DNA from 4 places in the Peribacillus sp. P4_B1 genome. Region 4 is predicted to be linked to each of the others. Evidence: riboswitches for the same ligand, from Rfam matches in the RefSeq annotation. Region 4 holds a riboswitch; each other region holds the start of a gene.

Region 1 (7,647 bases), on a different contig from region 4:
TGTCCGGAATGTCATGGATCCGTTCCATTCGGTAACGCAATGCACTGCGGTGTTTGAAAAGTGAAATCGATAGTATTTTTGAATTACCGTTATTGAATAGGTAGACACTTAATGTACCCATCAGATTTGCTCCCCCCTTCGGCATGTGCAGGGTCTTTCAAATTATCCAAGAGCTTGTAAGAGCCCAATTCGTCAAAAATGGCCAAGCTATTTTTTTGGAAATCCAGTTCTGCTGAATTTATAAGCATGCATGCCCTGTTTATAGACCTAATAATAATCCTCCAGCTTAATGGTGGTGCCCATCCCAATATGTAGCGCCAAGGAAAGCTTATTGAAAATAGCTGTCCATTAAGATAATGCTATATCTCCTCCTATACGGGGTGCGAGTTCACTTTCCCTTCCACGGATACCATTATATCATCGCTTTTAGTCATGATGATTTCTTTATTAAGATACAGTTGTTCTTTCATATGATCCCATTCCAAGGCTTTTTCTGCCTGCCTTACAATCAGGTTCAGATGGTTAGGCAGTGACTCGCCCCAATGTAAATCATTTCCGCAGTCTTGAGACACACTACCAACAGAACCGGCAACTGAAACCCACCCGATTTTTCAGTGAAAGGAAAATAGGCATGTAATTCATTCTCCCCCCATTACCGTAATCGTTTACTAAAGTTTTGGGGATCCTATCGAAGGGCTTTGTAAACAAACATAGTTTACCGATCCTTCGTATAGATAAATCGAGGCATCTTCAGCCCTGGTCCCCCCACATGATAGCTCAAGCACTTTTTGCACCAATGCTTCCTTCTTTAGGCATGAATAGTCCTGGAAATATCCATATAGATAGAAAGAAGGTCACATGCTATAATTTAGTGCGTTAACAATGAAAGTAACACACATATATAAAAGAAAGAAGGAGTGTTTCTTTGAATACATCAGCATACAAACAGGAATGGTTCGGTAACGTACGGGGGGATGTTCTTTCCGGAATTGTCGTTGCCTTGGCATTGATTCCAGAGGCGATTGCCTTTTCGATCATTGCTGGTGTTGACCCAATGGTAGGTCTATATGCCTCATTCTGCATTGCCATCGCCATCTCATTTTTCGGCGGAAGGCCGGGAATGATATCGGCTGCCACTGGAGCAATGGCACTCGTAATGGTCGATCTTGTTAAAGATCACGGCTTGAACTATTTACTTGCTGCAACTATATTGACTGGTTTGCTGCAAATTTTACTAGGGGTTTTAAAAATCGGGAAATTAATGAAGTTCATCCCGAAGCCGGTCATGACTGGTTTTGTGAATTCTCTAGCCATCTTGATTTTCACGGCACAGCTTACCCATTTCGTGGGCGAATCATGGATCATGTATCTCATGACAGCCATTTCATTAGCTATCATTTATCTTTTTCCGCTGATCACGAAAGTCATACCTTCACCACTTGTCGCCATCATATTCATGACAATCGTTGCAGTTACCACGGGAGCTACGGTGCGTACGGTTGGGGATATGGGGCAATTGACTGAAGCCCTTCCGATGTTCATGCTTCCAGACATCCCTTTGACCTTCGAAACTTTGGCGATCATTTTCCCTTATTCCATAGCCCTTGCGTTTGTCGGGTTGCTTGAATCATTATTGACCGCTCAAATAGTCGATGAGATGACTGACACGGACAGTAATAAAAATAAGGAAGCCAAAGGCCAAGGAATTTCGAATATCATTGCCGGATGTTTTGGCGGAATGGCAGGATGTGCGATGATCGGCCAATCCGGTATCAACATTAAATCGGGAGGAAGGGGCCGGCTTTCCACTTTTGTAGCTGGCGCATTTCTTATGGTATTAATCGTGGTATTGAATGATGTCCTTGTTAAAATACCGATGGCTGCCCTTGTCGCAGTCATGATCATGGTTTCAATCGGGACCTTTGACTGGTCTTCCCTAAAGCGGCTCACTAAAGCTCCAAAGACGGATGCAGCAGTGATGATCGTGACGGTCCTCATTGTTCTTTATACACATGACTTATCTAAAGGGGTATTTGCTGGAGTGCTCTTGAGCATGATTTTCTTCTCGGCTAAAATTTCTAAAGTGGCTGTTGAGAAAACGGAAGACATCCATGCTAAGAAAATCATTTATCGTATCAGCGGACAAATATTTTTCGCTTCGGTTCAGGACTTTGTTTCTAAGTTCGATTTCAAGGAAAAAGCCGAAACGGTCATCATCGATTTTTCCCATTCTAAAATATGGGATGCTTCTGCAGTCGGTGCTGTTGATACGGTTGTCCTTAAATATCAGTTTCAGGGTACACCTGTCCAGGTGCAAGGCCTGGACGAGGAGAGTTCGTTATTGCTTGAAAAACTCGCCACCTCAGAAAGTAAAATATCTTGAAAAAGTATAATTCTGCTGAATAGAAACTTTTCAAACCGACAAAATAGATAACATGAAATATTTCCTTTTGAAAGGAGCGAAAAGCATGACATCCGATCAGGATTATACAGCAGCGAATCTGTCACCAGATTTATTGAATGAACTGAAAAGCTTTGAAAGCAAACTTGGCGAGGAAGCCAATAAAGAACTGATTGTCATCGCCTATGAAAAAGAAAAGGAAACCTTAAATTAAAAAAAAAGACTCAAACACCTTTAAATGGATGGTTGAGTCTTTTTTTGATGTACAGAAAAGGGGGCCCAAAGTATTGAATGGGCACCCCTTTTCCAATATTATTTACTGAATACGTCCGTTAAAACCGGAACGATTTGTTTTTTACGCGATACAACGCCCTCTAAGACGGCAATGTTATTGTTTAATGAAACGTCATATGCCTTTTCCACTGCATCAGCCGCTTTTCCAAGAGCCAAGGCCACAGAATCATTGGTCAAGATATCCGTTACGACGAATAGGAATAAATCCAATTCCTTCACAGCGATGACCGATTCAATGGCTGCTTCTATTTCAGCTTGCTTAGCAAGAACTTCGTTCGGATCTACAGCATTGACCTGAGCTATCTCAACTTTAGCCATTCCCATGGAGAATTCTTTTGCATCAAGAGTGATTAACTGGGCAATCGTCTTGTCGCTCAAGTCAGCTCCCGCCTTCAACATTTCCAAGCCATATGTTTCAGCGTTTACTCCCGCAATATCAGCCAGTTCCATAGCTGCTGCAACGTCTTGCTCTGTGCATGTCGGGGATTTGAACAATAAAGAATCGGAAATTATGGCAGATAGCATAAGTCCGGCGATCGCTTTAGGGACTTCAATGCCGTTTTCTTTATAGATTTTATTTAAAATCGTTGCCGTACAGCCAACTGGCTCCGCACGGTAATATAAAGGATCGCTTGTTTCAAAGTTAGCGATACGGTGATGGTCGATAACTTCCAACACACGGACTTGGTCAATATCTTCTGCACTTTGCTGGCGTTCGTTGTGGTCGACCAGAATCACGCCATCCGCTTCCCCTGCCACTTTTTCCACAAGGCGGGGAGCTTCGAATTTGAATTGGTCCAACGCATATTGAGTTTCACCATTCACTTCACCCAGACGAACTGGTTCAGCGTTGATACCTAGTTGCTTTTTAAGATCTGCATAAGCGATTGCTGAACAGATTGTGTCTGTATCCGGGTTTTTATGTCCAAAAACTAATACTTTTTCCAAGATTTTAACCCCTTTTTCATAAATATTTTTCCGCGAATCCCCTCATCGCAATAAGGGAGACCCACCTTTACTATACACTTTATTTTAACACAAAATCCCGTAAATTCAGTGCTCGAATTACCCATTCCCCAATAAAATCTTTCATTCTCAATCCCTCTACCTTCACTTTGTCAATAGATAAGGGTTGGTTTTTCTCAAATATATTAGTTGAATTATCATCGTATATGGCTTACGATAATATAAGCAGAAATACTAGATATTGATTACACAAACAATACTAATAACTATATATAGAATATTTTATAATCCAAGGTGCCAGTGATGGCTGAAAAGGGAATCCGGTGTAAACCCGGAACTGTCCCCGCAACTGTAAATGTGACGAAATGAGAAACCACTGTATAGCTCTCTCTATACGGGAAGGACTCAAAGTAGGATGATCATGAGTCAGGAGACCTGCCTTGATTTTTTCATGTTTCTTATTCTTCGGGGATTGAGATGATGAAACGATAGTATAATGGCTATTTTTTCATGGTTCTTTTATTCTATCGTTTGATCCGCTCAATCCATTTGGGCGGTTTTTTTATTTTAGCGGAAGTTTACAAGGAGGATTATTAATGACTCAAACATATAACTCTACCATAAGCGAAAATGACACCGAAACGAATTCAATCCAGCTTGAGATGTTATCAAAGGAATTCGAAGGCCGTCTCGATATGGAAAAGTTCAAAAAGCGTTTTATAAAATGGCTTGATCGCAAAAGTGACTCAACCGATGAACAGGCATCAAAAAAACTGATTCAGCTCGCTCTTGAAAGTGTGGATATAGATGCTCCCGATTGGACGTTCGTTGCTGCAGCAGAACTATTGAATACGATGTATAGGGATGCACAGGCAAATCGAGGTTATGAAGGCATGAGTTATGGCCCATTCTATGAACTGATCACGGAACTCTCGCAACTTTCAGAAGGCCAGCGTTATCCCATTTATAAATCAGAACTGCTAGCTTCTTATACGAAAGCGGAAATTGAGGAATTGGGTTCGGTGATCGACCCGGAAAAGGATAAATTATTTTCTTACATAGGCATTTACTTATTAAACGATCGCTACCTAGCCCGCCCAAAAAAAGACAAGGTCTACGAACTGCCTCAAGAGCGCTTCATGATCATCGCGATGGAAATCATGCGAATGGAAAAAACGGAGCATCGTCTTCAACTAATAAAAGAAGCTTACTGGGCTATGTCCAACCTTTATATGACTGTTGCGACGCCTACTCTATCCAATGCAGGTAAAACGCATGGACAGTTAAGCTCTTGTTTTATCGACGCAATTGAGGATTCCATTGACGGCATCTATCTATCTAACTACGATGCTGCAAAAGTATCAAAATTCGGCGGCGGTGTAGGTCTTTACGTTGGTAAGATTCGTTCGCTTGGTTCTGATATCCGAGGTTTCTCTGGAAACAGTTCCGGCACGACTCCCTGGATCCGGCTATTCAACCAGACAGCTGTCAGTGTCGATCAATTGGGGCAACGTAAAGGTGCCATCGCGATTTACTTGGATGCCTGGCATAAAGATATTATGAGCTTTCTTGATTTGAAGACCCAAAACGGGGATGACAGATTAAAAGCCCATGATATTTTTACAGGTGTATGTATTCCTGATTTGTTCATGGAGGCTGTACGCGACAGAAAAGAATGGTATCTTTTCGATCCGCATACCATCAAACAAACCCTTGGATTCTCACTTGAAGATCTTTATGACGAGAAGAAAGGCGAAGGAAGCTTCAGGAATCATTATGCACTTGCTGTCGAGGCCGCAGAAAACGGTACACTTCCAAACTATAGCTTTGAAAAAATCAATGCGATGGACATCATGAAAAGCATCATGATTTCTCAATTAGAAGAAGGCGTACCATATATGTTCTACCGCGATGAAGTGAACCGGAAGAATCCGAATAAACATAAAGGCATGATTTATTGTTCTAACCTTTGTACGGAGATTGCTCAAAACTTAAGCCCTTCGACGATCACGGATGAATATGAAACAGAAGATGGAGATGTCGTTGTGGTCCGTAAAAGCGGCGATTTCGTTGTCTGCAACCTATCATCCATTAACTTGCCCCGTGCGGTGAGCAGCGATGTTTTGGAGAGGTTAATTCCCATTCAGATCCGGATGCTGGATAACGTCATTGATGTCAATAATCTTCCGGTCAAGCAAGCATCCATCTCGAACAAACGTTACCGGGCAATTGGTCTAGGAACGTTTGGATGGCATCATTTACTTGCCACTCAGAATATTTATTGGGAATCGGATGAGGCTGTTCACTATGCCGATGCTTTATACGAAAAGATCGCTTACTTAACAATCAAAGCATCCAACGAGTTGGCCAAGGAAAAGGGATCATACCCATATTTCGAAGGATCCGATTGGCATACAGGGGAATATTTCGAACTTCGTGACTATACAGATCAAAAATGGATGGATTTAAAAGCAGATGTGCAGGAGCACGGTACCCGTAATGGATATTTAATGGCTATTGCCCCCAATTCATCGACTGCTAAAATCGGTAATTCAACGGATGGAATCGATCCTTTGTATGAAATTGAATTTTACGAGGAAAAGAAAAACTTCAAATTCAAGGTGACCGCACCAGGATTGACGCCAAATACGTATGAATATTATAAAAAGACCCGCTTTAATTTGGACCAACTGGAGAGCATCAGGCAAAATGCAGCCCGCCAACGCCATATTGACCAAGCAATCAGCTTTAATCTGTATGTACACAACACAATCAAAGCGAAGGTCCTATTGGATATCCATTTAACGGCGTGGGAATCCGGGTTGAAATCAACGTATTATGTTCGTTCGACTTCTTCCGAATATGACAATGCCTGCGAAAGCTGTTCTAGTTAACGACGATCAAACCCTTAGTAATCTATTCTTAAAGGAGTTTTCACGAATGACCAATCATATAAAAAAGATCCGGATGCTGGAACCAACGCATCCAACTAAAGCGACCGGTGTTTTCAAAGGAGAAGCTTCAGGCTTTCTCCTTTGGAACGATATTCAGTATGAGAAATTCTATGATACCTATACACAGCTCATCAATAACTTTTGGAAGCCTTCAAGCGTGAACATGATTCAGGATAAAAAGCAGTGGGGAGAATTGGACGAAGATATCCAGGACGCTTTTCTTGATATCCTTACGATGATTGCTGGAATGGACAGTCTACAAACGCCTACTTTAGTAGAAATCCTTCGGTATATAAAGGATCCTGCGGCAAAAGCTATCCTGGCAAACATGGCCCAGCAGGAATCCATCCATAATGAATCCTATTCCTATATCCTTGCTTCCCTGATACCGGTAGGCAAGCAAAAACAGCTTTTCGACCGCATTAAAGAACATCCGGAAGTGATTAAGCGTAATCAACCGATCGTGGATGCCTATCAAAAGTTTGTGGACGATCCAAGCCCTCAGCATTTATTCGAGGCACTGATCCATTCAACGAACCTCGAAGGGATTTATTTCTATCTGGCTTTCGCCTTCTATTATAATTTAGGACGCCAGAACCTTATGACCGGCTCGGCGACGATGATATCCTATATCCATCGCGATGAAATGGTCCATTTCGATTTCATTGGAATGCTCGTTCAAATCTTGATGTATGAATATCCAGAGTTAAATAATGAAGAAAACACGAAATTCATCTATAAAACGATTGAAAAAGCCGTCGAACTCGAAAAGGAATGGTCTGAGTATATGCTTGAAGATATCCAAACCAAAGCCGACCTCGATTTGGAAGAGTTCAATGAATACATCGAATATATCGCCAACAAACGGCTTCGCATGCTAGGCCTTGAAAACTTGTATAAAGAGTATAGTGAAAACCCGATGCCTTGGATCAAAACGTTCGATGATGAATCCATCGGCCTTACCAAAACCGATTTCTTCGAACAGAAGTCAAGGACCTACAGTCAAGTAAATGCCAGCAATGGATTCGATGA
Region 2 (7,647 bases), on a different contig from region 4:
ATGCCGGTGCCCCGATAAGTGAGGTGATCACCCCGATCGGCAGTTCCGCGGGGGCAATGATCGTTCGTGCTACAAAATCCGCCAATATTAAGAATCCGCTTCCTATCAACAATGACAACGGAAGCAAATGTTTATGGTCAGGTCCCCAAATCTTCCGGACAAAATGAGGAATGACCAATCCTACAAAACCAATCGCCCCTGAAACGGCAACGGCTGCCCCTGTCAATGTCGAACCGGCTATCAAGATCCACATTTTCCGCCGCTTCACGTTTACACCTAAGTGTTTTGCCCGGTCTTCCCCGAAAGTCATCGCATTCAATTCGCTTGCATTCATGATCAAGGTCAACGAACCAATGATAAAAAACGGCAAAATGATTACGATATAATTCCATCCGCGCATTGAGACGCTTCCCATCAGCCAGCCGATGATTTGTCTTAATTCTTCACCCGTCAGCGCAATCATCAATGAAATGAAGGCACTTAAAAACGAGCTGAAAATGATTCCCGTTAAGATGATCGTTTCCACTTTCATCGACCGATCCATTTTTTTTGCAAAAGTCAGTACGCAGAGCATCGTGAGCACTGAACATAAGATGCTCAATGCCGGAAGAGTATATAAACCGATGAATGGCAGTGATATATTCAAGAATATTGTCAATACGGCGCCGACCGATGCTCCTGAAGAAATACCTAATGTGTAAGGATCAGCGAGCGGGTTCCGGAGCAGTCCCTGAAAGGCTGCCCCGGCAATCGCAAGTGATGCCCCAACCAAACCAGCGAGCAGCACACGCGGCAAGCGGATGTTCATCACGATATTCGTAAGCATCACATCCGGATCGGCAGAAATCGGCAAGTGAAAAATCTCCTTGCCGATTATTTGTATAAGTACGGAAATCGGAACTGGCACCGAACCAAAGGAAATGCCTATCGTCATTGCGAATAACAAAATTAACAACGCAATCAAATAAGCAAACGCCCATTTAGTTGTCAAATTGGTTCGGATAGACTGCTTTTGCAAGTTCCTCTACTCCTTCTATTAAGCGTGGACCGGAACGGGTCACCAAGTCAGAAGGGACATCAAAGACTTGGCCATTCTTAACGGCATTTACGTCTTGCCATCCTTTTCGGCCTGTCACTTCACTTACTGGATCTTTTGTATAATTACCATACGTTGTAATGATGACATCCGGATTTGCAGCAATCATCGACTCTTCATCAATTTTTGCCCAGCCGTCCAATTCAGCAGCAGCGTTATCCGCTGAAATAATATGAAGCATTTCATCCATGAAGGTATTTTTTCCAGGTGTATATATATCCGGTGATGGCGAAACCTCAATTAAAACGGTCTTCCTATCCGCTTCCTTAACGGATTTGACTTTTTCCTGAATATCCTTGAGCTTCGTTTTCATATCCGCAACGATTTCGCTTGCCTTATCATTTTCCCCCGTTGCCTTTCCAATCATTTCAATAGATTCATAGACTTGGTCAAAGCTTTGTGCATCATTGACTACAAGGACATCTATTCCAGCATCCTTAAGCTGCTTTAATCCCTCATTTGAATTATGGGCACTTGATGCATGGGCAAGAACAAGGTCAGGCTTCATGGAGACAATCAGCTCCGTGTTCATTTCCATTCCGCCAACTTTTTTAATTTTTTTCGTTTCTTCCGGGTAATTATCATTGTCGGAAACACCAACGACCTTTTTACCTAAACCAAGTGCAAATACCACTTCTGTATTACTTGGTATCAACGTAACGATTTTCTTCGGTTTTTGTTCTATCGTTACTTTTTCGCCCGTTGCATCTTTAATCGTAATCGGGAAAGCGTCGTGTTGAGCATGATTCGTTTGCTGCTTTTCTTTTCCTTCATCAGTAGCGTCACTGCAGCCAACCATCATGCCTGCAGTCAGTAACATCAACAATATCAAACCAAAAATCTTCTTCATTTTCATTCCCCACAATCTTTTCATTTAATTTCTTCACCTAATAATCTCGGAAGGCACCCAAAACAAAAAGCACCTCCCGTTAAACGGAAGATGCTTGTATGGCAACAATATCATTACGGACTCTTAGGGTCTGCCACACACCTTCCCATCCGCGTAGGTTACAGGTGTACGAATCTTGGCAGGTCTCCTGGCTCATGGTCATCGTCAACGGCACCTTCCCATATCCCATACAGTGGTACACAGCCGTCAGCTCCCAAATACAGTGGCGGGACCGCGCTGGCATTTCACCAACTTCCCTTTTAAGTCATTAAGACACCAAATCGTTCATATGTATACAATTTTCACTGCCTTCATTATACACCATGTAAGAATCGATTATTATATGATTTTTCTGAACAAGTTTGAAATGCACCGTCCATTTTCAATGATTTGAAGCATTTTCTATCAGCGACGCGAACCCATCGACTGATAATCCAGGTGAAATCCGAACTCGATGCAAGGCATACATCCCTTGGTCCCTTGAAGCTCCTCCAGGTTCAGTAGTGACTGCCATCTTGTATCCAGCTTCTTCTGAAAGCCTGAGACTCTCTTCATTATAACGACCAACTGGATAGGAAAGCACTGTCGTGTCCTGTTGCAGGATACGATCAAACAGATCCTTTGACTGGACCATTTCCGCTTCTTGCTGCTCTGCCGTCATTCGGTTCAGCTCCAAATGGTTGATAGTATGGCTTTCGATCGAAATCCCCTTCCCCCTCATCTCCATCATTTGATTTTCAGTCAGGTGATGACCTTTATCGATGGACTTCCCGATCATGAAGACAGTCGCTTTCATATCATATTCTTTTAGTATATGGAAAGCGTCCGTGTAGTTATCTGTATAGCCATCATCAAAAGTAAGCCAGACACACTTTTCACTCGGCATCCGATTTTCGGTTAAAACGAGAAATGCTTCTTCAGGGGATAATGTGTAGTAACCATTTTCCCGAAGCCACGTCATTTGTAATCGGAATTCCTCTTTTGGTACCCGAAGGCCATTGCCTTCAGAAATGCTATGATACATCAATATTGGAAGCTGTACCGCGGACTTGGCCGTTATCCAGTCTCTCGTATCGATTCGTTCAGTATATAATTCGTCCTCCGAATCCTGCCCAGTGTCATTCTCCGCTGCTGCAGCCACTTCAATGTTATCTTCCGTGATAGGCGCAGCCGTCTTTGTGCCTATACCCTCTAAAATCCCTTGTGAGCATGCCGGTAAAATTAAAATCCCCAGCAGCGTCACCATCCATAAAACTCTATAATTCCCCACTATCATTCTCCTAATTTTTTCTAGCATAATAGTACCAGAAAACCAGGAAATAATAAAGTATTCCATTTAATGAAGAGTAAGGAAACAGGAGAGCTGAGTGCCCCCTAAGCGTCTAGATGTTTTTTTTCATAATTATTATTGCTATTAACTTGAAAAGTTTGCCTATAAGAAATATAATAAATAAGTCGTCGACTTTTTTATATGTCCCAGTAGCTCAGCAGGATAGAGCGACAGCCTCCTAAGCTGTAGGTCGTAGGTTCGATTCCTATCTGGGACGCTAATTTTATAAACCCTGTTATAATGCGGTTTCTCCGTGTTGTAGCAGGGTTTTTTCTGTTGTTATGACCGTTAAAAGCCGTAAATTGCATGTAGGATAAAAGCATTTCTGTACGTAGGAAACAGTGATATTCCATTTCACTATTATTTTTCTATGTCTGGAGGTGCTTTTTTTCATGAAGAAACAAAGACACAAAAAAAGGAAGAGGGACTACAAAAGTCCCTCTTCCTTTTTCACTTTATTTTTTTGAAATTTTTCTTAATAAATATAAAGCGTATATGATAGCTGGTATAGCTCCAATCATTAAAATCATCTTTATTAAACCAAATATAAAAAAAGAAGGCGATACATTCATTTTTTAATTCAACCCCATTAAAAGTTTTAATCTCTATATGTGTATTTTGAATAAACACGAGCACTTTTACTACTTTTAGTTAATTGAGTAAGTTTGAGAGAACTAGTAAGACTTACATAGCCATTAGAAACGCTACCACTCAATTTATAATTTCCTACAGCATTCATATCATAACCTACTTTTTCAGCTTTTGAATCAGTAACATCACATGAAGCATCTACATTTGACCAAGTAGTACCTTTTGTTCCTGCTACAGAACAATATCTCATTTTCAGCCCATAATCACCAACAGAATAATGATTACCTAATTTTAAGGTAGCAACAGTGACCCCTAAACTTTTTAATTTAACCCAAGCAGTATACAATCTATCTCCATAATCTTTAGGTCCATGAATCCATTTCCCCATCTCCGTAGAGGTGATTGCCAGAGCCTGTATGCTTCTTGAATTACTGTTATCAACTTCATCTGTTGAACTAAGGTCAACAGATGAACCATCGCTTAATTCTATTGTTGTAGGTCCTTCAGAATTAACATTAACATTTGATTCGTCTGATAAAGCTTCTTTAATCTCGTTCCATTTCTCTTTCTGGTATTGCTGTGCCACCTCTTCAGGTACAGACTCTACAATTGTATTTAAAAGATCTAGTTTATCGTTGTTTGAAAGACTTTCTACTTGATTAGATTCTTCAATACTTTTTAATACAGCAACTAAATCATCGGAATCGCTATTTTCATTTAATTTTTTAGAGTATAAATCAGTTGCCTGCTCCAATGAGTATTCTGATTTTTCTGGATCAGAAGCTTCAGCTTTATTAAATCCCGTACCTGAAACAATAATCCCAAATCCCAAAACGCCTGTAAATACTTTTTTGCAAAATCTTAAATTCATTTGAAAAATTTCCCTTCTTTAGTAAAATATTTATATACTAGCAAACATATACTAATATAACTAGTAATTGTACATATTTTCCTACTAATTATGAAATAATTACCTAAAATGTGTATTTACGACAAAAATTATATTAATTGATTAAGTTGACTGTCAGGCAAATTACACTCATCATTGAAGAAAAACTCGTGAAACTCATAAGTTAGAGTACCTGCTACCCCTATTGACGTTAACACCACAGCACTTGCCATTACACTTAACACGTACAATGTAGGGTGCGACTCACTACCACAATAGAATGAGTGAATTAGAGATTAGATTAAGGATTAGAGTCAGGACCCTACCCGGGCAGGATTTAACCTCTCAAATACTGATCCATAGGAAAGGTACGAAGAAATATCCGAAGGGTATATGGGGTGGACGTCGGTACCTCCCTCTGACCCGACTACTAGTTGGAAAATATACACCACGGTTGAGAAAACACATTTACAAATTACGGTAATTAACTATAAGCATAAACCGCAGCCGAACACTTTTCAGACTCCTTTTCTATATCCTTGTTATGATGATCAAATTTTCTATGTGCGAGGATTTTGATGCAAAAAGATAAAAGCTACATTTTGTCAGGGGAATTTTTAAAGATGTGAAGTCATAGTCGCATCTATTAAAAAAATTCCACTTTCTGCTTTGCCTCCCTTTTTTGACTGCAAATTGTAGTTATCATGATATGTATCGGATAAATCTTTAAAATTGGATGGTAAATAATAATTAAAAATCTAAAATATTACCATTCTTGAACATTCGGTGAACTTTAATTTTAAATGGCACTAATTATTTAAATTAAGAAGATAGCCGGCTTCGTAATGTAATATATAGAAGAAGGGTTAGGGGGGAGCATTTTATGGAAAAGGTAAATTCCGTTGAGTTAAAGCATTTTTCAGATGAATATTCCGAAAAACTAAATCAGTTTGAACTGCCTGAAGAACAAGGTCTATTTACTGCCTTGCCAAACAAGTTTACAGACGTTACAAAAGGGCAGCATCGTATTGTCATTTTAAGTGATGATGAACCTGTGGGTTTCTTTTTACTGCATTCAACAGATCGCGTAAAAGAATATTCGACTAACCCCAATGCCATATTGCTGACCGCATTATCAGTTGATCGTGAGCAGCAGGGAAAAGGCTATGCAAAACAAGGGATGTTCCTACTTGCCGAGTTTGTTAAATCAGAATTTCCTAATTGCGATGAAATTGTATTAGCTGTCAATCATAAGAACATCCCCGCACAAAAGCTGTATGTTAGGGCTGGATTTCATGATACGGGTTTGAGAAAGTTTGGAAATATCGGCGAACAATATATTATGAATTTAACCATTTAATTCATATTCATTTTTTTATTTCGATAAATATCTGCAGAAAAATAATGGATATACATTACTGGTATATAATTACACTTTTTTTAAAAGAAATGTTTGAACCTGTCCCAGCCGGGTATACAAATACTGTAAGACATTCTCACCAAAGGAGATGATGTGCACGATGAGTACAATCAGAAGCCAATGGAACAAAGAGAATGACGCAGCGGTGTTTAGTCCCGGTGATCAGCGTTAGAGTCAATTGAAGAGTTAGATGATAATCAAAAAGGGAATTACTAGTCTTCTCACCCAAAGGAGGATACTGATCATGAGTATTTACAGCCTATGGAATCCAGAGAATGATGAAGCAATTTTCAGTCCGGGTGATCAGCAGCCATTCTGTACGCTTACACTAGTGGATTCGGATAAACACAAAAAAAAACTGACAAAACACTTGAATATGAATTGCACGGGACCGTACTGAATGAAATTTAGTCGTAGCCGCGATATATGGAAAGGGATGGAGCGAATGCTCCATCCCTTTCCACTGTCTTTTTTTATGAATTTCGCCACTTCATATTGTCTGGAAAGATAGCCCTGCGGAAGCAGAAAACTGCAAGGATTATGCCCACTCTGCCCATGCAAATAATCCCACAAAAAGAGCCCTCACTATAAAAACTAATAGTGAAGGACCTATTTCTTTTATTTATCGAATTTCAGTTTGGCCAAAGCATCCGCTAAAGCAGTATTGATCGGCTCTTCTTTATTTTGCTTTTTCATATAATTGGAGACTTCATTTTTTGATACTTTTTGATTTTTATTTTGCCCTCTTCGTTTATTGTAAGAAGAAAGCTTTTCGTGAAAACCGCATTTACATGTGAATGTCTGTGCTTCTCCTTGACCGCGCATTTCCATCTTTTTGTGACATTGTGGACATCTGGCATTTGTTACACGTGAAACACCTTTTTTGTGGCCACATTCACGATCTTGACAGACAAGCATTTTCCCCTTTTTACTATTCACTTCAAGCATCAGCTTGCCGCAATCAGGACATTTCGTTCCTGACACGTTATCATGCTTGAATTTTTGGTCACTATTTTTGATTTCATGAACGATATTTTTAGCGTAGGCGCGCATATCGCCGATGAAAGCCTGTTTTGCTAGCTTTCCTTTTGCAATTGCTGTTAACTTTTGCTCCCATTGAGCTGTCAGTGCTGGAGATCGTAAGTCTTCAGGTGCCAATTGAAGGAGTTGTTTTCCTTTCGAAGTAACATGAAGGCCCTTCCCTCTCTTTTCGATCAGGAAGCTATTGAACAGTTTTTCAATAACGTCAGCTCGCGTTGCAACAGTCCCAATTCCGCCAGTTTCACCCAGAGTCTTGATGAGTTCTTTGCTTTCCCCTGTCATGAAACGAGCAGGATTTTCCATTGCCGAAAGAAGTGAGCCTTCATTGAATGGTTCCGGCGGTTTCGTTTCACCCTCTGTTTGTTTCACAGTCGAAATGGTTAAACTGTCA
Region 3 (7,647 bases), on a different contig from region 4:
TCCTTTCCTCGAATGCGGAAGCAAGCTCTCCATGGCTACGGGATGTTTCGATGGAAATTACATCGGCATCAAGGGAGGAGATGACATCCATGAAACTGTTGAAGTCGCAATAGCACATATGCGTGTGAATTTGGGTTGTATCCTCGACGCTTGATGTGGATATCAAGAACGAATTAACAGCCCAGTTCAAATACTCATCGCGATCGGTTTTTTTCAATGGCAGACCTTCCCTAAGTGCAGGCTCATCAACTTGGATCATTTTGATTCCAGCCGATTCCAATGCAATGACTTCTTTTTCCAAAGCAAGTGCCAGTTGGTAGCAAACATTCTCCCTGGAAATATCATCACGGACAAATGACCAGTTCAAAATCGTGACAGGACCTGTTAGCATGCCCTTTACCGTCTTGTTCGTCAGTGATTGTGCGTATACACTTTCCCTGACTGTCATCGGTTCGATGAAATCGATGTCGCCGTAGATGACTGGTGGTTTCACGCAGCGGGACCCATAGGATTGTACCCAGCCCTTTTCTAGAAAGACGAATCCGCCTAACTTATGGCCGAAGTATTCAACCATATCCGTCCGTTCGAATTCCCCGTGTACAAGAACATCCAAGCCGATTTCTTCTTGGATATCAATCCACCTGCCGATTTCTTCGTTAACGAATGTTTCATATTGGGAAGCGGTCCATTCTCCTCTTTTGAATTTCCCACGTGCTTGTTTAACTTCAAATGTCTGTGGAAAGCTGCCGATCGTAGTCGAAGGAAGAAAAGGCAATTTGAAAAATTCCTGTTGTTTTTGGTAACGTTCTTTAAATGGAAGCTGACGGCCGACGTTCCTGGTTTTAACCTTTTCGACATTGGATTGTACATTCCCATGATTCCGTGCATTTGAACTTGCTAACGTTTGAACCGTAAATTTATTAGCATCGACTTTTTCGGCGATTGCTTCAAAGCCTTGATTATTCCCTTTGACCAAGAGTATGATTTCCTCAAGTTTCTCATCAGCGAAAGCGAGGGCCTCTTTCACTTCTTTTGAAAGGGCGGTTTCATTACGAACGGTCACTGGGACATGAAGCAGGGAACAAGAGGGCTGAAGCCAGATTTGGTCTTCAGCTACCTTTTTCTTAAGAGTCTCAATCAATTGGATTTTTTTTGATAAATCAGATAGCCAAATGTTTTTTCCGTCAATCACACCTGCAGCAAGCACTTTGTCCTTCGGGAAACCGAATGCTTCAAGATTACTTAGATTCCTCCCTTTATCATGTACAAAATCAAGACCGATTCCTTGGACTTGTAATTCGATGACTTCTTGGTAATGCTCCACGGCATCAAAGTATGTTTGTAGCATGATGTTCAGGTTTGGTGCTGCTTCATTCAGTTTTTCATAGAGGTAAGTAACAGTTTGCATATCATCTTTGGAAATGGATGAAACAAGAGAAGGTTCGTCCATTTGAACCCACTTCACGCCTTCTTGCTCCAACTCTTGAAGGATTTGCGTGTAAAGGGGAAGTAGGCTCAGGATGATGCCAGGGATATCTTTTTTATTGAAGCCTTTGGAAAGGGAGATGAAAGTATAAGGTCCGATCAACACGGGTTTCGTTTCAATCCCTAGCTTTTCCTTGGCCTCCCGATATGCTGCAAGTGGTTTATTTTCTGTTAAAGTCAGCTGTGACAGGTTTAATTCAGGGACAATATAGTGATAGTTCGTATTGAACCATTTCGTCATTTCGGAAGCGACTTCGTCATTGTTTCCACGGGCCATTGAATAATAAACGGAAAGGGGAACGCATCCGCCTTCATAGGCTGAATAACGTTCAGGAACAAGACCGAACATGACGGACATATCCAGCATTTGATCATATAAAGTGAAGTCGTTGGCAGGAATGATATCAATGCCTCGTTTCTTCTGTTTTTGTAAGTTGCCTAAACGGATGGCTTTTAGTTGTGCCGTAAATTCTGCTTCATCGATTTTACCGGACCAGTAAGCTTCTAATGTACGTTTCCATTCACGATTTTCCCCGATTCGCGGGTAACCCAAACTGCTGCTTTTCAAAATTCCCATCCTCCTACATTCATTTAATTGAACAATAAAAAAGCATCCCTAACCGTCAAAAGAGAAAGTTAGAAATGCTTAAAATAAAGAGGCATGCAGAATGCCCCTTACAATTATAAGGTCCCTAACACCTCCCTATCTCCCGTAGGTTAAAACAGTGTTGTCGAAATAGGCAGGTCTCCTGACTTAGGGAATATCATTAGCGACGGGCCTTCCCGATCCGTTGATCAGTGGCATATTGGATGGCGCTAACATTCCCATTACAGTGGCGGGACCGTGCCGGAATTACACCGGGCTTCCCTTTTAATCCTAATGAAAATTAGGAACCTATTTCCACATATGAAATTTCACAAAACCTGCTGATAAACTGATTGCAGGCGGCGAATATTTATAAAATAAAAATTATTATAAATATTTAGACAACCTTAACATATCCGACTAAAAGGGTCAACATGAAAAAGATTCGGGATAAGGTCCCGAATTCCTGACAAATGCGTTTAGAATGTGTTAGTGATAAGGATAAAGTCTGTCCCTAAGAAAGAATATATTGTTTGGACAGGGAGTATGTATAGAGGGAGTGGCGTTTTGAAATGGGGCGTGGGGGATGACTTTCTACATCTTGATTGCAGGAATCATTTTTTGCATGGTGATGAGCATTCGTACCTTATTTCTTGTTGAGTCGGGAGGAAAAAAGTTTTCTCTGGAAGATATGCTGTGGCTTGGCAATTTATATGCGACGATATTAGTTGGATTTGCACTGATTTATTTATTATACGAGCTTCAGAATCATTCAGTGATTCTTGATATGGGCAATCGTTTGGACGGCAGTTTTTACGAGCAACTGAAGACTTCTTTTTATTTTAGTGCGATGACGATGTTTTCTGTAGGGTATGGGGATATATCCCCGATAGGCGTAGGCAGGATGATTGCGACAATCCAGGCATTCATCGGCTATACGCTCCCGGCCGCGTTTGTAATTCGGACGGTGATTGATTTAGATCAGGAAAGAAGGAATAAATGAAAGTTGTATTTCTTTCGATTATTGGGTACTCTTACCATAATGAAAGAAATGGAGGGTTCAATATGACTGTTAAAATTGGAGAAAAAGCACCTGATTTTCAACTCCCAGCAAACAATGGTGAAATGGTTTCCCTATCGGATTTTAAGGGGAAATACATTGTTTTATATTTTTATCCAAAAGACATGACGCCAGGATGCACGACGGAGGCCTGTGATTTCCGGGACCACAATGAGCAATTTGAGGAATTGGACGCTGTCATCATTGGTATCAGCCCAGACCCAGCGGCACGACATGAAAAGTTCATCGAAAAACATGGATTGCCTTTTCTGCTTCTAGCTGACGAAAATCATGAAGCCGCTGAATCATTTGATGTGTGGCAATTGAAAAAGAATTTCGGCAAGGAGTATATGGGCATTGAACGTTCAACATTCCTGATTGATAGGGCAGGTAAGATAGTCAAAGAATGGCGTAAGGTAAAAGTAAAAGGACACGTCGAAGAAGCTCTTGAAACTCTTCGCGACCTCAAAAAATAAGGGACAGGCAAATGAAGGATGAGCGAATAACGAAGCTTGCTGCCAGGCTGATTCATCATTCGATACAATTAAAGCCGAAAGAGAGAATCCTTATTCGGGGCCATATCAACACGAAACCATTATTGAAAGAGCTGATTGATGAAACATACAGAGTTGGTGCTTATCCATATGTAGAACTTGAAGACGATGAGATAAGCCGGCACCTATTACAAGGGAATGTGAAGGAACAACTTGACACATCATCGCAATGGGCTCTGAAGAAATATACGGATATCGATGCGGTCATCATCATCACCGGTGAAGAAAACGATGTGGAAATGACTGATGTTCTCCTCGAAAGGCACCGTCTTCAAGGGGAGGCTATGAATTCTCCAACTCTTTTCTATGTGAACAACCGACGTTGGGTCTTGCTTAATTATCCCACCAACACATCAGCGCAAAAAGCCGGCATGACTTTCGACAGGTATCAAGACTTCCTTTTGAACGTATGCACAATGGATTATGGGAAAATGGAGGCGGCATTAAAACCGTTAAAACAATTGATGGAACGGACTGACAAAGTCAGGATCGTTTCACCAGGGACAGATTTGACATTTTCCATTAAAGGTATGCCGGCTATCATATGTGCCGGAAAAAAGAATTTACCGGACGGGGAAGTATTTACTGCACCTATAAAAGAGAGCGTCAATGGAAGGATATCCTTCAACACACCCACAACCTATGAAGGGATCACTTTTAGTGACATAGAATTAAACTTGAAAAAGGGAAAAATCAGTAAAGCCATTTCCAATCAATCTTCTAAAATGAACCGAATTCTGGATATTGATGAGGGGTCCCGTTTTATCGGGGAGTTCGCAATTGGAATCAATCCATACATATTGGAACCTATGGACGATATATTGTTTGATGAGAAAATATGCGGGAGTCTGCACTTGGCTCTTGGACTTGCCTATGAAGAAGCTGATAATGGAAACCGTTCATCCATACATTGGGATATGGTCTTGTTCCAGCGTCCCGAATATGGCGGTGGTGACATCTACTTTGACGATGTGCCGATCAGAAGGGATGGCGTTTTCATATTGCCGGAATTATATGCATTAAACCCAAATTCATTAAAATAAAGCCTTTTTTAATAAGGGTAAGGCTTTTGTCCAACTCAAAAAGGGGACACCTGAATATGCTTTATTATGGGAATACCTCCTCAGAGAAAGTTGCGCGGGACATACAGAGCCCGTGTTTTTTTATGTTAATTATAAGGGAGAGATAAACATGTTAATACTTTCAACGATCATTCCTGATGAAGGAATCCAAACGAAGATGAAGGATGCTTTTCCTGGATTGAACTTCATTTATCAAGAAGGATGGATGGATGAGCGACTTAGTGAAGCGGAAATCTTAATTACATACGGTGAGGACTTAACTGAAAAAATCATTGGGAAAGCGGCGAACTTGAAATGGATAATGGTCATGAGTGCAGGAATGGAATTAATGCCTTTTAAAGCCATTGAGGAACGCGGCATTTTGGTTACGAACGCAAAAGGCATTCATAAAATTCCAATGGCCGAATATACGATAGGGATGCTTTTGCAATATGAAAAGAAATTGAAGCTGCTTATGAAGAATGAAAGGGAAGAAATGTGGGATAGAAAGATCGAAGTAGGGGAATTGAATGGCAAAACGATGCTCGTCCTTGGTGCAGGTGCAATAGGAGGAGAAGTGGCTCGTCTCGGGAAAGCCTTTAAGATGACGACACTGGGGGTGAACCGGAGCGGGAAGCCGGTGGAGTCCATTGATCGCCTTTATACCCTGGATAATTTACTGGAAGCCATACCTGGAGCTGATTACATCGTATCTGTCTTGCCTAGTACGGATGAAACGAAGGATCTTCTGCAAAAAGAACACTTTAAAGCAATGAAAGAATCTGCAGTATTCGTGAATATTGGCCGCGGCGATCTTATTGAGGAGGAAGTGTTGATAGAAGCCCTTGAAGCCGGCGAATTGGCTCATGCCATCTTGGATGTATTTGATCCGGAACCTTTAGAAAAAGGGCATCCTTTTTGGAGGATGGAGAATGTTACGGTCACGCCGCATCTTTCAAGTAAAAGCGGAGAATATTTACCAAGGACCTTTGCGATATTCGAGAAAAATATGCGTGAATACCTGAAGTCTGGAAAAGATTTCATCAACGTAATCGACTTATCGAGGGGATACTAAACACATACGAAAATGTGAAAGATTCAAAGCTTTGTGAATAAACTAAAAAGGGACGGTAAAACCATTGAATTATTGACAAATTCAACGTATAAAAGGTACACTATTTATAAATATTATAATTTAAGAATTCATACTTAATAAGAAAAAGGGGTGGATGACGGTGTCTGAAGTTCAGTTAAAAGAAGCGTTGGATTCCCTAAAAGATACCGGTGTAAGAATAACTCCTCAACGCCATGCGATACTAGAGTATTTGATTAGCTCCATGTCCCACCCTACCGCTGATGATATATATAAAGCGCTGGAAGGCAAGTTTCCGAATATGAGCGTGGCGACAGTTTATAACAACCTGCGTGTTTTTCGTGAGGTAGGTTTGGTAAAAGAACTTACGTATGGTGATTCTTCTGCAAGGTTTGATTTCGTGACGACGAATCATTATCATGTAATCTGCCAAACCTGCGGGAAAATTGTGGATTTCGATTATCCTGCATTGGATGAAGTCGAGCATTTCGCAGCACAGGTCACTGGTTTCAATGTTAGTCACCATCGGATGGAAATCTACGGCGAATGCACGGATTGTGCAGAAAAAGAAACGCATTAAAAAAAAGTTCCTCCACTTGGTTGGAACTTTTTTTCATGGTTATGAAGAAATCAAAAGGTCTTTATGTTAAGAAGTTCAGCTAGCTGGAATTCTTCTAGTCATGCAGGCTTTTGCGATTATATTTTTCGTTGAATTCTTCGCCTTCCAACTTTTTGTCAAGGGTCAAGGGTTCTTCACAATGCATGCAAATATCTACTCGCCCTAATATTTTTGTGGGTTTGCCGCAGTTAGGACAGACAACCTGGATCGTTTTTGTAGAAAGCATTCCAATCCAAAAATAAACCCCGGTGCTTGCGATTATGAATAAAAGGCCAAGTCCCATGAAAAGTGTCATGATAACAGGATGTGTTTTGAAGAAAAGTCCAATATACATTACGATAAAGCCGATGAAAATCAAACTCAAGGCAAAAGTACGTATTTTATTGATTTTGCTAGAATGTTTAGCCATGGATTGTCCCTCCTAAAATATAACTTTAACTATAACATAAACTAAGGATGGAACAAAAAAGAAATAAAGGATACATATTACTTTTGAATTGAAATGGTTTAGGGTAATGGACTTAAGCAGGAATATGAAGAGTTTTGTCGAAAGTTATAAAAAAAAGGTTTTGGAGGAATTTATGATGGAAGATATCCTTCGCCCGATTTATCAAGAGCGAGCAAGTTTAAAATCTACACTTGGAATCTTGTTAATTGAAAAAAGAGATGATAATAGCCCGAATACCGATACGTTTGACTACATCCTTTTTGTGATTGCAGACGATGCCCAAGAGGCCGTGTTTTTAAAACATTACACTTACCAGGATAAAAAAGCGGCCTTGCATATCGTTAAGGAAGACCAGTTAAAAGAATGGCTCCTATTAGGGACGAACCGCAAAGTGGTTGACTGGATTTATAACGGGAAAGTCCTTTTTGACCGGAATGAATATTTGGACCGTTTGAAAACCGAAATTCGGGAGTTCCCCTTCTATGGAAGGAAGTTAAAGATGGGGATGGAGTTCGCGAAGTTGATTCGCAGGTACATGGATGGGAAGAGTTTCTTTGAAAAAGGCCATTATCTTGAGGCATATAACCATATCGTTCATTCCCTGCATCACTTGGCCCGTTTGGAAATAATAGAACAAGGCTTTTATCCAGAGGTTACGGTATGGAACCAAGTGAAGCATATGGAGCCTGAAATCTACAAGTTGTATAAGGAATTGATCAGCAGTGAGGAAACTCTCGAAAA
Region 4 (7,647 bases):
GAAAACACCGATTTTATTGTAGAAAAATTCGCAGATGACGAATTGATATTGGTTTGTCCACCCGACCACACATGGAGAGACAGAAAAGAAATCCAGGTAGAGGAATTGGGAAATGAAAGGATGATCTGGCGTGAATCCATTTCAGGGACACGACTTATCGTAGAAAACATGTTAAGGGAGCATGGGATTTTAGAAAATATAGAAAACTACATGGAGATTGGAAGTACACAAGCGATAAAAAGTGCAGTCGAAGCTGGACTTGGAATCAGTATTCTGCCAAGATTGTCATTGGCCAGGGAATTGGATCAAGGTTTTTTGCGGGAAGTCGGTATTTCCGGTATAAATATAACAAGAGATCTATGGCTAGTCAGAAAAAACAAGCGTTTTAATAAAATAGGTGTGTCTAATTTTGTGAATTTTCTTCAATAGATAACTGAAGCATCAGTCTTTTTACGGTCGCATGCGTTCCTATTCACATGATGTGCAGCGTTTTTTAGGTTCTTGGTTAGTCAATCAGGATTAATGACGAGCCTTAGCATATCGTTTATGAATAAAGCGGAAGTGATTGGAACTGTTATCACTGCTGTTCATATCAGTCAGAAGGAGCAAACATATAAATTGGTTTTGTGAATACTATCCTATTTGCAGCTGGCTTACTTCTAATTTAAGGAATCTTGTTCTTAATCTTCGTTAAACCAGTTAAAGGGGTTCTCAGGTGGACTATTAGTGCAATAGTAAAAAAACTTCTCCAATATAAAATTTTTAGAGGTATTATTTTTAAATAAAAGCTTTTCTCATTCGAGAAGGGCATTATTTGTATTTGGATATTCAGCGTCCGCATCCTTTTAAGAAATGAATACAAAATTGGGCATTACATATTTTTCCCTATGAAAATCAAAGTTGATGTTCAAATTATACTGCAAACTAATTCCCTAATTTGATAATCATTCGTTAAATCCCTTGGCTTGACATAATCCCTACAAAGAGAATTATACCTAGATTGTTTACGATTACACTTTTTTTGAATTTCATACATTGAAGCCTCTTCTGCGATGTAGATGATAACTAAATTTCAGCACGGAATTTTTCTTATATTGGGAGTGGTTTAAGAAAAATGATATGAATCCGATGTTTGCAAAAAGCCTTGCACGTTAGCCTTGAACAGAAGGTAAGAGGCTTTTTGGTGCTATATTAAAGTTTTTTGGATGATTTGGACGAAAAAGGGATTCTGCTGACGTCTGGAATGAACTAAAATAAAGTGGGGGAAGAAAGATTAATATCATAAGGAAGAATACTGAAATATTATATTTTTCTTTTGATTCCACCAATTCATGAATGAAAAAAAATGTGAGTTAGGATATAATATAATTATTGTATTGGAGATTCATTCGGGAATTTCCTTTTTTTTATGGGCTTTATTAGTTTATCTCCCTGAAGAACAGGGAAATAAATTATAGCTGTATATGTTTTTGTAATAATAATTAAAGTGAAGTAGAGGGGATTGTTTTAATGGGGATGTTAGAAAAATTTATTAGTGAGACAAATGATGTGTTATGGTCATCCATTTTGATCATCATGTTGATTGGATTGGGCCTTTATTTTTCCGTACGTACGAAGTTTGTCCAATTCAGGATGGTTGGGGAAATGTTCAGACTTTTGGGGGAAGGAGCCACGGCGGAAAAAAAGGGTGTGACATCCTTTCAGGCATTTTGCATAAGCACGGCTTCCAGGGTAGGAACTGGTAACCTTGCAGGTGTTGCCATCGCAATCACGATGGGCGGCCCAGGAGCCGTTTTCTGGATGTGGTTAATAGCATTGATCGGGTCTGCTTCAGCTTTCATTGAAAGTACACTTGCTCAAATCTATAAGGTCAAGGATGGGGATGCATTCCGCGGAGGACCTGCGTATTATATGGAAAAAGCTTTGAACGCCCGATGGATGGGTATCACGTTCGCTGTATTGATTTCGCTTACATTTGGACTTGCTTTCAACTCGGTTCAAGCCAATACGATTTCAAGTGCATTCAATGAATCGTTTGGAATCGAAAAGTGGGTTACGGGTCTCATTCTGGCTGTCGTCACAGCTGTCATCATTTTTGGCGGTATCAAAATGATTGCAAAGGTATCTGAAGTAATCGTCCCAATTATGGCAGGAGCCTATGTGATAGTGGCGTTGATTATCATCATCATGAATATTACCGAGTTACCGGGTGTTTTTGTTCTGATTTTTGAAAGTGCATTTAATGGAATAAAAGAAGTGGCTGGCGGTGTACTGGGAGCTGCCATGATGCAGGGAATCAAGCGTGGCCTATTTTCAAATGAAGCTGGGATGGGTAGTGCACCTAATGCTGGAGCGACGGCAGATGTAAGTCATCCCGTCAAACAAGGACTCATTCAGTCACTGGGTGTTTTTGTCGATACGCTCATCATTTGCAGTTCGACTGCCTTCATCATTTTGTTCTCAGGTCTTTATACATCGAAAGAAACGGATGGAATCGTCCTTACCCAAAATGCACTTGGGACGGCATTGGGGTCTTGGGCTGGTATTTTCCTTGCCATTATCGTCCTGTTATTCGCCTTCAGTTCCATTGTCGGCAACTATTATTATGGAGAGTCGAACATCGGCTTCATCAATGAAAATAAGGCTTGGTTAAACATCTATCGTATCGCAGTAGTAGGGATGGTGATATTCGGTTCGCTTGCCTCACTGAAATTTGTTTGGGGGCTAGCTGACTTGCTGATGGCACTCATGGCCATTATCAACCTGATCGCCATAGCATTACTTGGGAAGATCGCTTTTGCTGCACTGGCGGATTATCAAAAGCAAAAGAAAAGTGGAAAAAATCCTGTTTTCCATGTGAACAATATTAAAGGTTTGAAGAATGTGGAATGTTGGGGAGACCCATCCGATGATGTGGATGTGAATGTGTATAAGGAGAGCTAAGCTCTAATAAAAGCTTACAGGTAGAGCCCTTGAGAAGGGATTTTACTTGTAAGCTTTTTTTGTATGATCAAGTGATTGAAAATAAGGAAAGTCAGGCTTTTTCCTCTTTTTTCTATCATGATTGAATATTGTTTTGTTTTTTACACAAAATACCTTTGTCTTTAGTACTGCTATCAATCGATGGTTGGACAATTTGAAAACTAGGAGTGAAAACTATGGATAGCAAGCAATCAAAAAATGAATCTTCAGAAATTGCTGGAAGAATATATGATGTCAGTGATTATAAACGGGAAGATGCTGTATCTTCGGGATTGGCTACAACCCACGAACAAGTCTCGGATACTTATGCGGAAGGCGAGATAAAAGCAGTCATTGATGATGTAAATGGAAAGGATATTGAGATTAAAAAAGAAGGATCCGAGGAAGAAGGCAAATGAAGTGATTTTATTTTTTAGGAACAAGAATTATCGACTGAAATTTTAGAAAATATTGATTTAAACCCCTAGCTTTTTAAGCTAGGGGATATCTAATTAATAAATTCTTTCTCTCTCCATTTTTCGAAGTAACTCTTCCTTCGTTCTTGGGACAAGGTCCTTTTCTGCGGGTATCCTTGATTGAAGAAGGGCTTGAAACATTTCAAAAACCCACGGCTTTTCCAGATGTGCTCTCATTAGAATGTCTTCATCAAGAAAAACGGATACAGGGTCCCCTTGGTATATGACCTTCCCATCGTTCATGACAACGACTTCATCAGCCCATTGATAGGCCAAATTAACATCATGGGTTGATAGAATTATCGTTTTGTCAGGATGGTGAATACTGTCCAGCAGAGACATGATCTGTCGGGAGAAATAAGGATCCAATCCAGCGGTAGGCTCGTCCAAGAGCCAGACATCGGGTTCCATGGCTAGTACGCCTGCAATGGCGACACGTTTTTTTTGCCCTAAGCTCAAAAAATGGGTTGGTCTGTCCTTTAATTCCGTTACTTCCGTTTGAGCCATCGCCCATTGTACTTTCTCGCGGACTACGTTTCTTTCCCATCCTAAATTCATCGGTCCAAACGAAATATCCTGTTGCACATTAGCGGAAAAAAGCTGAGAATCAGGATCTTGAAAAACGATCCCGACTTGTTTTCTTAATGATAATAATGCTTTACGGTCATATTTAATTTTCTTGCCCTTATATCTGATGGTTCCTGATGTTGGTTGTAAAAGACCGTTTAAATGGAGGAACAGAGTCGATTTGCCGGCTCCATTATTGCCTAATAATGCAATCTTTTTACCTTGTTGAACCGTTAGTGAAAGATCTTTTATAGCGAACGTTCCATCTGGGAATTGATGGGTGAGGCCCTCTATATTAAAAATATGCTCTTCCATTTTTGAATTGCCTCCAATTTACATATATCCATAAATAAAGATTAAGCTTCCTAGTATGATAATGGCGATCAGCCAATTGCGGGAGGAATAGGTGTAAGTATCATCGATAAATGATAGGTTTTCCTGATATCCTCTTGCATTCATGGCCATCGTCAATTGCGCAGAGCGCTGGAATACTCCCAAAAATAATGATGAGATTAGTAACCCGAGAGAGCGAATGCCTTGCCTTATCGAGCCATATCCAAGTCGTGAAGCTTGTGATAGGTGAATGGCCAAAGCTGTATCTAAAAAAATAAAGATGAAGCGATAGGTCAATTCTATTAAATCGATCAATAAAGACGGCAATTTAAGTTTCCGCAGCACTGATAGAATGACGGTAATGGGTGTTGTTAAGGTTAAGAAATATAAACAGCTTATACTGGCAAATACGACAGTGATCAAATTGATCACTGTACCAATGCTGTCATCGCTGATGAATATTTGCCAGTTTCCGGCTTTCCAAGACCACCATATATTGGATATTGGAGTGGGTTTGCTTGTAAAAGAAAAAAGGATTGTAATTGTACCTGATAATATAAAGAACCCCGGTAGTAAGAGTAATTTCAGATAATAAGAAAGTGGGATTCTTGCCGCAAAAATGATTAAAGCACTCATCACCGTAAAAGTGATGAGCGAAACGGCCATATCCCTTACAGTTAAGGAAAAAAGCAAAAGGGAGAGTGCAAAAATCATTTTTTCCAACGGATGTTCATCCTTTAGCCCATTGAAATAGGCATATTTATCAATGAGTAACATGCTTGGATTCTTCGGGCATGGCTTGTTTGGCTTGCTTATTCCTTTGTCTCATTACGCCAATGAAATATCCAATGAAACCAGCTCCGATTGCAGCTTGCAGCGCAAATAATAAGCTTTCTGTTTCTGCACCTGGTGGCTCCCAAATACTGTTGAACCATGGCTTATATTCCGGATGGATATTTGTGATGGCTTCTTCAGCTTCGCCGTCGGCACCGCCAAATTCCGTTCCTTGTTGGGTGATTAACGGTATGGTAGCAAGAATGACAACCAGGAAAAGCAGCAGTAAACTTTTTTTCATATTAACGGGCCTCCTTAGATAAAACTCGCAGCAATTTCAATTCGCCTAGATTGTATTTTTTTAAGAAATTCATCACAACGACTGTCAATAATCCCTCGCTGATTGCCAAGGGAATTTGGGTCAGGGCAAAAATCCCTGCAAACTTAGTGAATGAGGCCATGAATCCCCCTACCTCGGATGGAAAAGCAAGAGCAAGTTGAACGGAAGTTACCACATAGGTTCCTAAATCTCCAAAAGCAGCTGCCAAGAAAACGGCAAGAGAAAAAGACCACCCCAATTTAGTTGCGCCCTTGAAGACAAAGTAAGAAATGAACGGTCCGCATACTGCCATGGAAAATGCATTGGCCCCTAATGTCGTCAACCCTCCGTGAGCCAGTAATACAGCTTGAAATAACAGTACGATGGAACCCACGACACTCATGGCCAATGGTCCGAATAATATGGAACCCAAACCAACTCCTGTAGGGTGTGAAGAACTTCCCGTAACGGAAGGAATCTTCAGGGCCGATAATATGAATACAAATGCTCCCGATAGGCCGAGTATCATTTTTGTTTCTGGGTTTTCCTTTACTTTGGACCTAATCGACCGGTAACCCAAGATTAAAAATGGAAGGATAATGGCCCACCAGAATATGGCCCATTCAATCGGTAAAAATCCCTCCATAATATGCATGGCCATAGCACGTTTTGGTACAAGAAGCAATAAAATGACAAAATAAAGAATTTTCCAATTGTCTTTTTTCATTCTTTCTCCTTTCAACACTTTTAATTTTTTCTAATCAAGGCTTTTAGAAGAAAAGCGGCGCCCAACATAAAAAGCACTTCTCTAAAAAAGAAAGAAGTGCGTAATGAACAGGAATTCCATAGCATAAACCAACCACGGGCTATTCTGCCTGATCCGCACACCCATCCTCGTAGGCTGAAACAGTTTCACGCTTCATGGCAGGTCTCCTGGCTTTGGTTCATCATCCCATTACATCCTTCCCATCTCATTTGACAGTGGATTAACCTTAAGGCAATAGGACTTCCCTTTACAGTGGCGGGACCGCTCCGGATTTTCACCGGCTTCCCTTTTAAGCTGAATTTCCGAGAAAATTCAACACCATAAAACTTATGTAATTATTTTGAAAAATCTCGTATAGTTTATCATAAAGAAATAATTCCAGCTACACTCTCTTTTTTTTTTTTAGGCTAATAACGCAGAGAAGCGAGGCATGGAGCTGGATTTACCCTATTAAACTTTTCTAAACAGTCGGAATAAACTTTGAATTTTGCTAAAGTTGTTATATGATAGATAAAGTTAGCTAGAAATGTATAATAAAACCAAATATTTCATTTTAAAAGTGCTCTTGTGTGAATTATCAAGGGATAATAGGGAAATCGGTGAAAATCCGATGCAGCCCCCGCTACTGTAAACGCTGATGAAATTGTCGATGACCACTGGCTTAATGCCGGGAAGGGACAAAGTAAAATGAAGCGTAAGCCAGGAAACCTGCTTTTGAAATTGTATGATACTTTTCGGAGGGAAAGGTAGAAGGACTATGACGATTTTGGGAGATTCAGCATATTTGCCGAAGGCTCCTCATTCATATAGTTTTTTTAAAACCTTAACTCTTATGTTAAGGTTTTTTATTTTGCCTTTTCCCTGAACTCAGGAGGAAGAAGATGACTACTTGGAACTTGCAGGGTACTAATACGCATCTGTTGATTTGCAATGGAAGCAGTTGCATGAAAAAAGGCGGGGAAGAAGTAACCCAAGCGATTCGCGATGAAATTACTTCAAAGGGACTGGATATGAAAGTTCATACAACCAGGACACGCTGTAACGGAAGATGTAAGGACGCCTGCGTTGTAATTGAGTATCCCCAAGGGAGATGGTATCGGGTGGATACCCCAGATTACGGTCGGAAGATTGTAAGTAATATCGATGATGGGGAGTTTGTGCCACAGATGATCTACCAATTCAGTGATGGGGAAATGATCCCTAATCCAGATTTTCCTGCTCATACGGGTATTTCAAAGAACAAATCGTAAAAGGAGATGTCTTAATGAGTACTAACGGTAAATTATTCGTCGTGGGCTTTGGGCCAGGGAATTTTGAACACATTACCAAACGTGCTGTCGAAGCCCTTCAAGAAAGTGACTACATCATTGGTTATAAGACTTATGTTGAACTCATTCAGGGACTGCTTACAGATCAAACGATTATTAGTACGGGAATGACTGAAGAAGTAT

The links. Region 4 has a riboswitch for cobalamin ahead of AC1DVK_RS09880 (energy-coupling factor ABC transporter permease). Riboswitches for the same ligand answer to the same signal wherever they lie in the genome.
Region 1: linked by a shared signal. The riboswitch ahead of AC1DVK_RS12360 (ribonucleoside-diphosphate reductase subunit alpha) and the one ahead of AC1DVK_RS09880 (energy-coupling factor ABC transporter permease) in region 4 are both predicted to bind cobalamin.
Region 2: linked by a shared signal. The riboswitch ahead of AC1DVK_RS07135 (ABC transporter substrate-binding protein) and the one ahead of AC1DVK_RS09880 (energy-coupling factor ABC transporter permease) in region 4 are both predicted to bind cobalamin.
Region 3: linked by a shared signal. The riboswitch ahead of metE (5-methyltetrahydropteroyltriglutamate--homocysteine S-methyltransferase) and the one ahead of AC1DVK_RS09880 (energy-coupling factor ABC transporter permease) in region 4 are both predicted to bind cobalamin.

The regions. Positions count from the first base shown of each region.
Region 1 covers NZ_JBFUHM010000018.1:4,075-11,721, reverse strand. The annotation lists gene AC1DVK_RS12385 (helix-turn-helix domain-containing protein) at 1-121, opposite strand, end outside; gene AC1DVK_RS12380 (hypothetical protein) at 372-572, opposite strand; gene AC1DVK_RS12375 (SulP family inorganic anion transporter) at 926-2,383, shown strand; gene AC1DVK_RS12370 (hypothetical protein) at 2,469-2,615, shown strand; gene AC1DVK_RS12365 (manganese-dependent inorganic pyrophosphatase) at 2,714-3,643, opposite strand; cobalamin riboswitch at 3,937-4,118, shown strand; gene AC1DVK_RS12360 (ribonucleoside-diphosphate reductase subunit alpha) at 4,258-6,555, shown strand; gene AC1DVK_RS12355 (ribonucleotide-diphosphate reductase subunit beta) at 6,602-7,647, shown strand, end outside; gene AC1DVK_RS12350 (flavodoxin domain-containing protein) at 7,644-7,647, shown strand, end outside.
Region 2 covers NZ_JBFUHM010000009.1:31,045-38,691, reverse strand. The annotation lists gene AC1DVK_RS07140 (FecCD family ABC transporter permease) at 1-1,018, opposite strand, end outside; gene AC1DVK_RS07135 (ABC transporter substrate-binding protein) at 981-1,946, opposite strand; cobalamin riboswitch at 2,107-2,281, opposite strand; gene AC1DVK_RS07130 (polysaccharide deacetylase family protein) at 2,368-3,270, opposite strand; tRNA gene AC1DVK_RS07125 (tRNA-Arg) at 3,459-3,532, shown strand; gene AC1DVK_RS07120 (hypothetical protein) at 3,914-4,777, opposite strand; gene AC1DVK_RS07115 (GNAT family N-acetyltransferase) at 5,679-6,155, shown strand; gene AC1DVK_RS07110 (hypothetical protein) at 6,460-6,615, shown strand; gene AC1DVK_RS07105 (DNA topoisomerase III) at 6,834-7,647, opposite strand, start outside.
Region 3 covers NZ_JBFUHM010000055.1:696-8,342, reverse strand. The annotation lists gene metE (5-methyltetrahydropteroyltriglutamate--homocysteine S-methyltransferase) at 1-2,062, opposite strand, end outside; cobalamin riboswitch at 2,208-2,399, opposite strand; gene AC1DVK_RS22485 (potassium channel family protein) at 2,658-3,074, shown strand; gene bcp (thioredoxin-dependent thiol peroxidase) at 3,137-3,607, shown strand; gene AC1DVK_RS22475 (aminopeptidase) at 3,619-4,728, shown strand; gene AC1DVK_RS22470 (D-2-hydroxyacid dehydrogenase) at 4,877-5,821, shown strand; gene perR (peroxide-responsive transcriptional repressor PerR) at 5,976-6,419, shown strand; gene AC1DVK_RS22460 (YgzB family protein) at 6,514-6,867, opposite strand; gene AC1DVK_RS22455 (nucleotidyltransferase-like protein) at 7,043-7,647, shown strand, end outside.
Region 4 covers NZ_JBFUHM010000013.1:49,224-56,870, reverse strand. The annotation lists gene AC1DVK_RS09910 (LysR family transcriptional regulator) at 1-429, shown strand, start outside; gene AC1DVK_RS09905 (alanine/glycine:cation symporter family protein) at 1,510-2,943, shown strand; gene AC1DVK_RS09900 (YozQ family protein) at 3,159-3,380, shown strand; gene AC1DVK_RS09895 (energy-coupling factor ABC transporter ATP-binding protein) at 3,474-4,319, opposite strand; gene cbiQ (cobalt ECF transporter T component CbiQ) at 4,338-5,060, opposite strand; gene AC1DVK_RS09885 (energy-coupling factor ABC transporter substrate-binding protein) at 5,101-5,412, opposite strand; gene AC1DVK_RS09880 (energy-coupling factor ABC transporter permease) at 5,414-6,157, opposite strand; cobalamin riboswitch at 6,337-6,534, opposite strand; cobalamin riboswitch at 6,737-6,926, shown strand; gene AC1DVK_RS09875 ((2Fe-2S) ferredoxin domain-containing protein) at 7,078-7,446, shown strand; gene cobJ (precorrin-3B C(17)-methyltransferase) at 7,461-7,647, shown strand, end outside.